Regions from separate parts of the Arthrobacter sp. MW3 TE3886 genome, predicted to be linked through region 2. Evidence: predicted binding sites of a transcription regulator. Region 2 holds the regulator's gene; the other holds the start of a gene.
The links. Region 2 encodes HrcA, which represses chaperone genes, less so after heat shock. Its sites were predicted from a motif close to TTNGCACTCGNNNNNNNCGAGTGCNAA; they were not measured.
Positions count from the first base shown of each region.

Region 1 (4,875 bases), 1.8 Mb from region 2:
TTCCCCACCGCCGGTGCGGGCCTGGACGGGGTGTCCGCGGAGTCTGCGCTGAGCGCCCGCGACCAACAGATGCTGGCCTTGGAGCGGCAATGGTGGAAGTACGCCGGGGCCAAGGAACAGGCCATCCGCGAGCTGTTCGATCTGTCCGCCACGCACTACTACCAGATCCTCAATGCCCTCATCGATACCGAGGATGCGCTGGCCCACGATCCCATGCTGGTCAAGAGATTGCGTAGACTACGTACATCACGCCAACGTGCCCGCACTGCCCGTCGTCTGGGAACAGATTCGTAAAGTCGCGTCACGAGCAGCCGGATGCGCACGTCCTGTTGCGTCCATTCCGGCCTCGGGCACCCCGTATGAAATCAGCAAGGACGTCGTTTTACCATGACCAAATACGCTCGGGATGAATTTGATCGGGTCCCGGAGACCTCTACCCGGCAGGGAGTCCACCGGGCCGTCGCAGCATCACGGCGCCGGAGCCTGGCGCCCATCTTGGCAGCCGGCTGCGTAGCCCTGGCGATCGGCCTGGTGGCCTTCCTGATCCTGCCGAAGCTCGGCTTCTCCGCAGGCCAGGCCGCGGCCGTGACTGCCGGAGACAGCGCGTCCGCCTCTGCCGGAAGCAGCGCGTCCGCCTCGAGCCCCGTGAGCCCCAGCCCCGCGCCGACGAGCCCGGAGCCGGCCGGCACGGAATCCGCCGCGGCGCCGGCGGCATCGCCTTCAGCGACGCCCAGCGCCACAGCCGCCGCCGTGGACAAGACGCAGCCGGTGACGGTCTACAACGCGACCACCACCGCTGGCCTGGCCACCCGGGTCGGCGGCACCGTCACCTCCGACGGCTGGGTCCTGGGCGAGGCAGGCAACTGGGGCGGTGTGCCGCAGCAGACGTCGGTGATCTTCTACAGCGGCGTCGAGCAGAAGGACAACGCGGAGGCACTCGGAACCCTCCTCGGCATCGACACCCTCGTGGACTCCGCTGAGTTCAACATGCCCCTTGTCGTCGTGCTCGGACCGGGCTACCAGTAGCCAAATCCGGTTACGCCTCAATAACTATTAGGCGGCGGCCCTGCCCGCCGCCGGCGTTCCTGGGGGACGCTGTGGGTACAGTATCTGCGGATTTCTCTTCGCAGTCCGCGGCGCACATCGAGGTGGGCCGCACGCAAGCTAGCTGAAAGTGTGGACACCATGGCACTGGGAACCGTCAAATGGTTCAACGCCGAAAAGGGCTACGGCTTCATCACCGTGGACGGTTCCGAGAACGACGTCTTCGTGCACTGGTCCGCGATCGTCGGGGAAGGCTACCGCGCCCTGGACGAGGGCCAGCGGGTGGAACTGGAAGTCGGCGAGGGCGAAAAGGGCCCGCAGGCTGAAAGCGTCCGGCCGGCCTAGTGGCACTGGCTGCCGTCACGAACGCCCCGCGGAACGCGGCGAGGCGCCCGGGAGGAACTTTGCCGCTGGGCCGCGCCCTGGTGGCGGCCACAGTAGCGGCCCTGGCCCTGACGGGCTGCCTGGGCCCGGCGGGCAGTGCCCGTGTGGCCAGCGCCGACGCGAGCGGTGACGGCACCCTGCGCATCGGCCTGGTCCTGGACAACACGGGCAAGCAGAACTTCCTCAACGCCTCGCAGCTCGCAGCGGCCAAACTTGCCGTCAAGGAGATCAACGCTGCCGGCGGGCACAAAGGCAAACCGGTGGAGCTGCTGCCGGAAACCATCAGCACGGACACCGCCGCCCAGGCGAAGGCGCTGGTTGCCGCCAAGGCCGACGTCGTGATCGGCCCGACCGATTCCAGCCGTGCCCCGGCCGCCGTCGACGTGCTGGCCAACGCCAAGGTAGCTGTCATCTCCCCGGCCAACACCGCCGCCGCGCTCAGCAACTACAAGAGCGGCGGCTACTATTTCCGCACCTCGGCGGCCGACATCGCCCAGGCATCCGTCCTCGCCAAGCTGGTCAAAGACGGCGGCGCCAAGACCTTGGCGGTGGTCCACGAGGAAGGCGACTACGGCAAAGACGTCGCCGCCGCCGTCGGCGGTGCGGCGAAACAGTCCGGGCTGGAAGTCGTGGCGGACGCGGAGTTCACTCCCGGACAGGCGCAGCAGGCTGCCGCCGCCGCGAGGGCCGCCAACCCCGATGCCGTCGTCCTGGTCGCGCGCGACGGCGCCCAGGGCGCCATCGCCGAGCTGAACAACGCCGGCCTCGCCGGCAAGAAACTGGTCCTCAGCGACGGAGCAGTCAACAAGTATGGCTCCGGCCTGGGCGCCCGGGCGCTTGAGGGCGCACGCGGGATCCTGCCCGGAGTGTTCCCCTCCGCCACCTTCCAGGCGGACCTCGTGGCCGTTGATCCCGGGCTGAAGGACATGGTGTTTGCCGCCGAGACGTACGACGCCGTCGTCCTGGCCGCCGTCGCCGCCGCCGAGGCAGAGGACGACGCCGGAACCTCCATCGCGGCGTCCCTCGTCGCGGTCTCCGGCGGAACCCCGGCAGCCGGCGGACCGGGCGCGGCCGGCAGCCAGCCGCCCGGCAAGTCGTGCACCAGCTACCAGGACTGCATCGGGGTCCTCCGGGCGGGGCAGCGTCCGGACTATGACGGCCAGTCCGGACGGATCAACTTTGATTCCCACGGCGACATCACCGAAGCGAACTACATGGTCTCCACCTACGGCGAGGACAACCTGCCCACGGTGAGCGGCACGGAAGCCGCGAGCAGCAGCGGCGGCTGATCGCTCGTAGCGTATTGTGCCCGCGTGGCGTGCGGTTCGGGCCGGGCACTGCTTGCACTCTCCCCGGGGGAGTGCTAATTATTGTGTTAGCACTCCAGCGCACTGACTGCTAACACGACGCCCGGTCCGTCCGGCCGCGAAGTGGGGCAGCCGGTCCAGGAGCTAAAGAAACACCTTGCTGGGGTGAGATCCCGGACCTGGCGGCATACAGAGGCCGCGGGGTAGGGATCGTCCGTCGCGGGCACCACAGCGAAGGTTCATTCTTAACGACTGTCCCGAAAGGACTACTGCCGTTATGGCCAAGATCATTGCATTTGATGAAGAGGCACGCCGCGGTCTTGAGCGGGGCCTGAACATCCTCGCCGACGCCGTCAAGGTCACCCTCGGCCCGCGGGGACGCAACGTCGTCCTCGAAAAGAAGTGGGGCGCCCCCACGATCACCAACGATGGTGTTTCCATCGCCAAGGAGATCGAGCTGGACGATCCTTACGAGAAGATCGGCGCCGAGCTGGTCAAGGAAGTTGCCAAGAAGACGGATGACGTCGCAGGCGACGGCACCACCACGGCAACCGTGCTGGCACAGGCCCTGGTCAAGGAAGGCCTGCGCAACGTCGCGGCCGGCGCTGACCCGCTGTCCCTCAAGCGCGGCATCGAGAAGGCTGTTGACGCCGTCACCGTCGAGCTCCTGGCCTCCGCCAAGGAAATCGAGACCAAGGAAGAGATCGCCGCGACCGCGTCCATCTCCGCCGGCGACAACGAGATCGGCGCCCTGATCGCCGAAGCCCTCGACAAGGTCGGCAAGGAAGGCGTCATCACGGTCGAGGAGTCGAACACGTTCGGCCTTGAGCTGGAGCTGACCGAAGGCATGCGCTTCGACAAGGGCTACATCTCCGCCTACTTCGTCACCGACGCCGAGCGCCAGGAAACGGTCCTTGAGGATCCGTACATCCTGATCGTCAACTCCAAGATCTCCAACGTCAAGGAACTGGTTGCTGTCCTGGAAAAGGTCATGCAGTCCAACAAGCCGCTGCTGATCATTGCCGAAGACATCGAGGGCGAGGCCCTGGCCACCCTGATCGTCAACAAGATCCGCGGCACCTTCAAGTCCGTCGCCGTCAAGGCTCCGGGCTTCGGCGACCGCCGCAAGGCGCAGCTGGCCGACATCGCCATCCTCACCGGTGGCCAGGTCATCTCCGAGGAAGTCGGCCTCAAGCTTGAGACCGCCGGACTCGAACTGCTTGGCAAGGCCCGCAAGGTTGTTGTCACCAAGGATGAGACCACGATCGTCGAGGGTGCAGGCGACGCCGACCAGATCGCCGGCCGCGTGTCCCAGATCCGCGCCGAGATCGAGAACTCCGATTCCGACTACGACCGCGAGAAGCTGCAGGAGCGCCTGGCCAAGCTGGCCGGCGGCGTTGCAGTCATCAAAGCCGGCGCCGCAACCGAGGTCGAGCTCAAGGAACGCAAGCACCGCATTGAGGACGCCGTCCGCAACGCCAAGGCAGCTGTCGAAGAGGGCATCGTCGCCGGCGGTGGCGTTGCCCTGATCCAGGCCGGCGCCAAGGCATTCGCGAACCTGCAGCTCTCCGGTGACGAGGCAACGGGCGCGAACATCGTCCGCGTTGCCATCGACGCCCCGCTGAAGCAGATCGCCTTCAACGCCGGCCTCGAGCCCGGCGTCGTCGTGGACAAGGTCCGCGGCCTGCCCGCAGGCCACGGCCTCAACGCCGCCACCGGCGAGTACGTCGACCTGCTGGCCGCCGGCATCAACGACCCGGTCAAGGTAACCCGCTCTGCCCTGCAGAACGCGGCTTCCATCGCCGGCCTGTTCCTCACCACCGAGGCCGTTGTAGCCGACAAGCCCGAAAAGGCTGGCGCCCCGATGGGCGGCGGCGACGACATGGGCGGCATGGGCGGCATGGGCGGTTTCTAACCACCCGCGCCAGCCATCACCGGCTGTTCGACGACGGCGGTCCCACCTTCGGGTGGGGCCGCCGTTGCCCGTTAAGCGCGGTCCCCGTCCAAGGGAGCGTCGGTGGGCGTCGGCGGGTTCTGGCAGGATAGGTCAGTGACGATTACAGCAGCGGCCGACGGTTCGGCCTTAGGAAATCCTGGCCCGGCCGGCTGGGCCTGGTACGTAAACGACGACTGCTGGCGG
Region 1 is NZ_JBGCAN010000001.1:1,022,966-1,027,840, forward strand. Features, by position in the region: gene ABH915_RS04760 (DUF3263 domain-containing protein) at 1-294, shown strand, start outside; gene ABH915_RS04765 (LytR C-terminal domain-containing protein) at 388-1,026, shown strand; gene ABH915_RS04770 (cold-shock protein) at 1,186-1,389, shown strand; gene ABH915_RS04775 (ABC transporter substrate-binding protein) at 1,449-2,717, shown strand; gene groL (chaperonin GroEL) at 3,013-4,650, shown strand; gene ABH915_RS04785 (RNase H family protein) at 4,786-4,875, shown strand, end outside.
Region 1: a site for HrcA is predicted at 2,804-2,830, ahead of groL (chaperonin GroEL). Genes of this name have one in related genera too.

Region 2 (4,875 bases):
GAAATTGAGGGCTTCCTTGGATTCCTGCGCCGTGAACGGGCCGCGGTCCTTGAAGATGAGGTAGATCAGCAGCGACGGCACGCAGCCCAGGATGCCGCCGAAGTGGGCGAGCGTGGCCCACTGCCGGTCCTCGCTGGCCGTCAGCGGCAGCGCGTTTGCCGGAACCCCATGGTACGGGGGCTGGCCATGGCCAGCCTGATTGCCCGTGTGTTCGCGTGCGTTATCTGCCACGGTGTAGCCCTTCGGATTGCGGTGATGCGTTGCTGCCTGGGTTGTGCCTGAACTAGCCGGGACCGCACTGGAAGCGCGGCCGCCGTTTCAAGAATACTTGCTCGCACCCGGAAATGGAGATCAGGGGCGGCCGCCGCGGCGGACTAGGGCGCGGTGAGGAAGTCAATGACCTCTTCCACGCGGCCGAGCAGCGACGCCTCCAGATCAGCGTAGCTGCGGACAGCACCGAGGAGTTTCTGCCAGCCCAGGCCGATGTCCTCCTTTGTGGAGTGGGGCCAGCCGAAAGCCATCAGGATGCCGGTCTTCCAGTCCATGCCGCGGGGGATCACGGGCCACTGCTCGATCCCCAGGACCGCGGGCCGGATGGCCTGCCACACGTCCACGTAGGGGTGCCCCACAATGAGGACGTTGCCGGCGGCGCCCGGTGAGGCCATGACGGCATCGGCGATCCGCGACTCCTTGGAGTCGGGTACCAGGTGGTCCACGAGCACGCCGAGGCGCCGCCCCGGGCCCGGGCCGAACTCCGCCACGGCGGCTGCGAGGTCGTCAATGCCGTGCAGGGGTTCGACGACAATGCCCTCCACCCGGAGGTCATCGCCCCACACCTTCTCCACGAGCTCGGCGTCGTGCTTTCCCTCCACCCAGATACGGCTGGCCTTGGCCACCTGGGCGCGCTGCCCCGCCACCCGCACCGAGCCCGACGCCGTGCGGCCGGCACCGGCGGCCGGTGCCGCTTTCTTCGGGGCCGGCGGCATCAGGCGGATGGGCTGGCCCTCCAGGAGGAAGCCAAAGCCGAGGCGGAAGGACCGCGACTTGCCCCGCCGGTCCTCCAGCGCCACCACGTGCATGCCGCCGGACTTCTCCACCCGGGTTACGGCGCCCACCCAGCCGGACTGGACCTCCTCGAGGACCATCCCGCGTTCCACCGGGACTTCCGGCAACTGGGTCTTGGCGGGGGCGGACAGGTCCTGGGGTCCCCAGTTCTGGTACGACATCTCTACACGCTTACTTTGCACTCGGAATGTACGGCGGTCGGTGGAACTCTCCGGGGCCGGAACCGGACCGCGACGGCGCGGCAACGGCAGCGGCTGCCACGGTCTCGGCGCCGGCGTGACGGGAATCGCGTTCCCGCGGGCCACGCCTGGAGCGAATCCAATGCTAACAACGCGGCGACTCATATTAGACTGGTTAGCACTTAGGCATGTCGAGTGCTAACCCTTGTCCTGTTGCGGACCGTCCGTGCAGCACTTGTGGACCCGGACCGGACACGGCGGACGGCACCGACTGCGGGACCGTCGATTGGAGGTGGAGCGTGAGCGAACCGCGCAAACTCGAAGTGCTGCGCGCCATCGTGGAGGACTACGTCCATTCGCGTGAGCCCGTGGGTTCCAAAGCACTCGTGGAACGGCACCATCTCGGCGTCTCCAGCGCCACGATCCGAAACGACATGGCGGCGCTGGAAGACGAGGGCCTGATCACGGCACCGCACACGAGCGCCGGCCGGATCCCCACTGACAAGGGCTACCGGCTTTTCGTCGACCAGATCTCAGCGGTGAAGCCGTTGTCCCCGGCCGAGCGCCGGGCCATCCAGGCGCTGCTGGAAGGATCCGACGACCTCGACGACATTCTTGACCGGACCGTGAGGCTCCTCTCGCACCTGACCAACCAGGTCGCCGTCGTGCAGTATCCGCTGCTCAGCCGCGCCCGGGTGCGGCACATCGAGTTCGTGCTGCTGGCGCCCCGGAAAGTGCTGGCGGTACTGATCGCGGACACCGGCAAGGTGGAGCAGCGCGTGATCGACGTCGGGCAGGACCTTCCCGACGACGCGCTGGCGGAACTGCGGACCAGCTTTCTGGCCAGCCTCTCCGGAACCCCGCTGAGCCTGATGCCGCAGCTGCTGCCCGCCGTCGTTGCCGGTGGCCCGCCCGCGCGGCGCGGAGCGGCCCAGGCGCTGGCCCGCGGCCTGGAGGCCCTGGCCACGAGCAGCCGCGAAGAGCGCATGGTCATGGCCGGCACCGCCAACCTGGCCCGCTCCAACGTGGACTTCCCGCTCAGCATCGGCCCCGTGCTGGAGGCCCTCGAGGAGCAGGTGGTCATGCTCCGCCTGCTCAGCGAAATGGCCGAAGACCCGCGGGGAGTCACGGTCAGCATCGGCCGGGAAAACCCTTACGACGGTCTGGCCGAGGCCTCGGTTGTGGCCACCGCCTACGGGCCGGACGCCACGGCCAAGGTCGGCGTGCTTGGGCCCACCCGGATGGACTATCCCACCACCATGGCCGCCGTCCGCGCGGTGGCCCGCTACCTTTCGAGGATCCTGGGGCCCTGACAGGCCCGGGACCGAACACGACTTCTTGCCCCACAGGCAGTGCCCCACAGGCAGTACGAAAAGGAAGAGATACACACTTTGAGCAGCCACTACGACGTTCTTGGAGTCTCCCGCGACGCATCGGGGGAGGAGATCAAGAAGGCCTACCGGAAACTGGCCCGCACCCTGCACCCGGACGTGAACCCCGGGGAGGATGCCTCGGACAGGTTTAAAGCCGTCACCCACGCCTACGAGGTCCTCTCTGATCCGCAGAAGCGCCGGGTCTATGACACCACCGGCAACGAGAACGGTACCGACAACGGCTTCGGCGGCGGCAGCTACTCGGGCCAGGGCTTCGCCTTCCAGGACATCTTCGAGACCTTCTTCGGCGCCGGCGGCGGCCAAGGCGGCCCGGCGTCCCGGGTCCGCCGCGGCCAGGACGCACTGATCAGCGTCCGCATCGACCTCCGCGACGCCGTGTTCGGCGTGAACAAGAAGCTCGAGGTTGACACGGCCGTCATCTGCCCCACGTGCGAGGGTTCCTGCTGCCGCGAGGGCACCCACCCGGTCCGCTGCGACATCTGTGGCGGCAGCGGTCAGGTCCAGCGCGCCGTACGGTCCATCCTGGGCCAGGTCATGACATCCGCCCCCTGCGGATCCTGCGAGGGCTTCGGCACCGTCATCAAGGACCCCTGCAACGAATGCAGCGGCCAGGGCCGGATCCGCAGCCGCCGCTCCCTGACCGTCAAGGTCCCGGCCGGCGTCGCCACCGGCACCCGCATCCAGCTGTCCGGCCAGGGCGAGGCAGGCCCCGCCGGCGGCCCCGCCGGGGACCTGTACGTGGAGATCCGGGTCAACAACGACCCCACCTACGTGCGCGAGGGCGATGACCTCCACGCGAGCCTCAACATTCCCATGACCGCTGCCGCGCTCGGCACCGAAATATCCCTCGACACCTTCGACGGTCAGCAGGAGATCGACGTCAAGGCCGGCACCCAGTCGGGCGAGATCATCACCCTGCGCGGCCTCGGCGTCACGCACCTGCGCGGCCACGGCCGCGGCGACCTGAAGGTGCACCTGCAGGTGGAAACGCCGGTCAAGCTCGATCACGTCCAGGAAGAACTGCTCCGCCAGTTGGCCAAGCACCGCGGCGAGCACCTCACGGAAGGAAAGCTTGCGGCCAGCGGCGGCGTCTTCGCCAAACTGCGGGACCGGCTCGGTAACCTGTAGCGGTGAGTAACCCGGTCTTCTTCACCGCTCCAGGCACCCTGGACCAGCAGGTCCCCGGCTCGGCCTTCGTCCTTGAAGGCGGCGAGGCACGCCACGCCGTCACCGTCAAGCGGATCGCCGTCGGGGAAACCGTCGACATCGCGGACGGCGCCGGCAAACGCCTGACCGGCACCGTGACCGCAGTCGCTCCCGGGGAGCTGACCGTCGAATGCGTGGACCTTGCCGAGGAACCGCGGCCCGGAACCCGGCTGGTCCTGGTCCAGGCCCTCGCCAAGGGCGATCGCGACGAACTCGCGGCCGAGACCGCGACCGAACTGGGCATCGACGCCGTCATTCCCTGGCAGGCCGAGCGGTCCATCGTGCGGTGGAAGGCCGAGCGGGCCGCGAAGGCGCATGCCAAATGGCAGTCGGTGGTGACGGCCGCCGCCAAACAGGCGCGCCGGGCATGGATTCCCGAGGTCCGGGCCGCCGTCGACGGCGCCGGGCTGCAGGCGGCCGTGGCGGCGGCAGACCTCGCCGTCATCCTGCATGAAGACGCCGTGCGCCCCCTGCGGCTCGTCCTGGAATCCTGGTTGGAATCCGCGCAGCCCGGCGAGGTCATGGCAGGCGACGCCGGATCCCGTGAGGTCCTGCTGATCGTGGGTCCGGAAGGCGGCATCAGTCCGCGGGAGGTGACCCGGCTCTGCGACGCCGGCGCGGTCACGGCCCTTTTGGGGCACCATGTTCTGCGTTCGTCCACGGCGGGGCCCGCCGCCACCGTGCTGGCCAGCGACATCCTCGGCCGCTGGTGACCTGCGGCAGCCGCCGTCACCAGTGACAGTGACGGCCATTTGACGGTGACGGTTATTTGACCGTGAACCCGCGGGTGTCCTGGAATACCTCCTTGGCGCTGTCGGATGCGTCCACCTGGGACACCCGGACCTCATAATTGCCCGGTCCGAGGTTCACGGACAAAGTGAACAGCCCGGACTGGGTTGCATCGGCCGAGGCGGTGGCGCTGCCGTTGAGATACGCGGTCTTGGCGTTGTCGCCGTCGCCGTCGACCTTGAGGATCGCCCAGCGGAGCTTCCCGCCCTGGACGGTGCTGCGGCCACGGATCTTGACCGATC
Region 2 is NZ_JBGCAN010000001.1:2,841,603-2,846,477, reverse strand. Features, by position in the region: gene ABH915_RS12960 (DUF4870 domain-containing protein) at 1-231, opposite strand, end outside; gene ABH915_RS12955 (DUF3097 domain-containing protein) at 375-1,226, opposite strand; gene hrcA (heat-inducible transcriptional repressor HrcA) at 1,544-2,557, shown strand; gene dnaJ (molecular chaperone DnaJ) at 2,636-3,766, shown strand; gene ABH915_RS12940 (16S rRNA (uracil(1498)-N(3))-methyltransferase) at 3,769-4,557, shown strand; gene ABH915_RS12935 (GerMN domain-containing protein) at 4,610-4,875, opposite strand, start outside.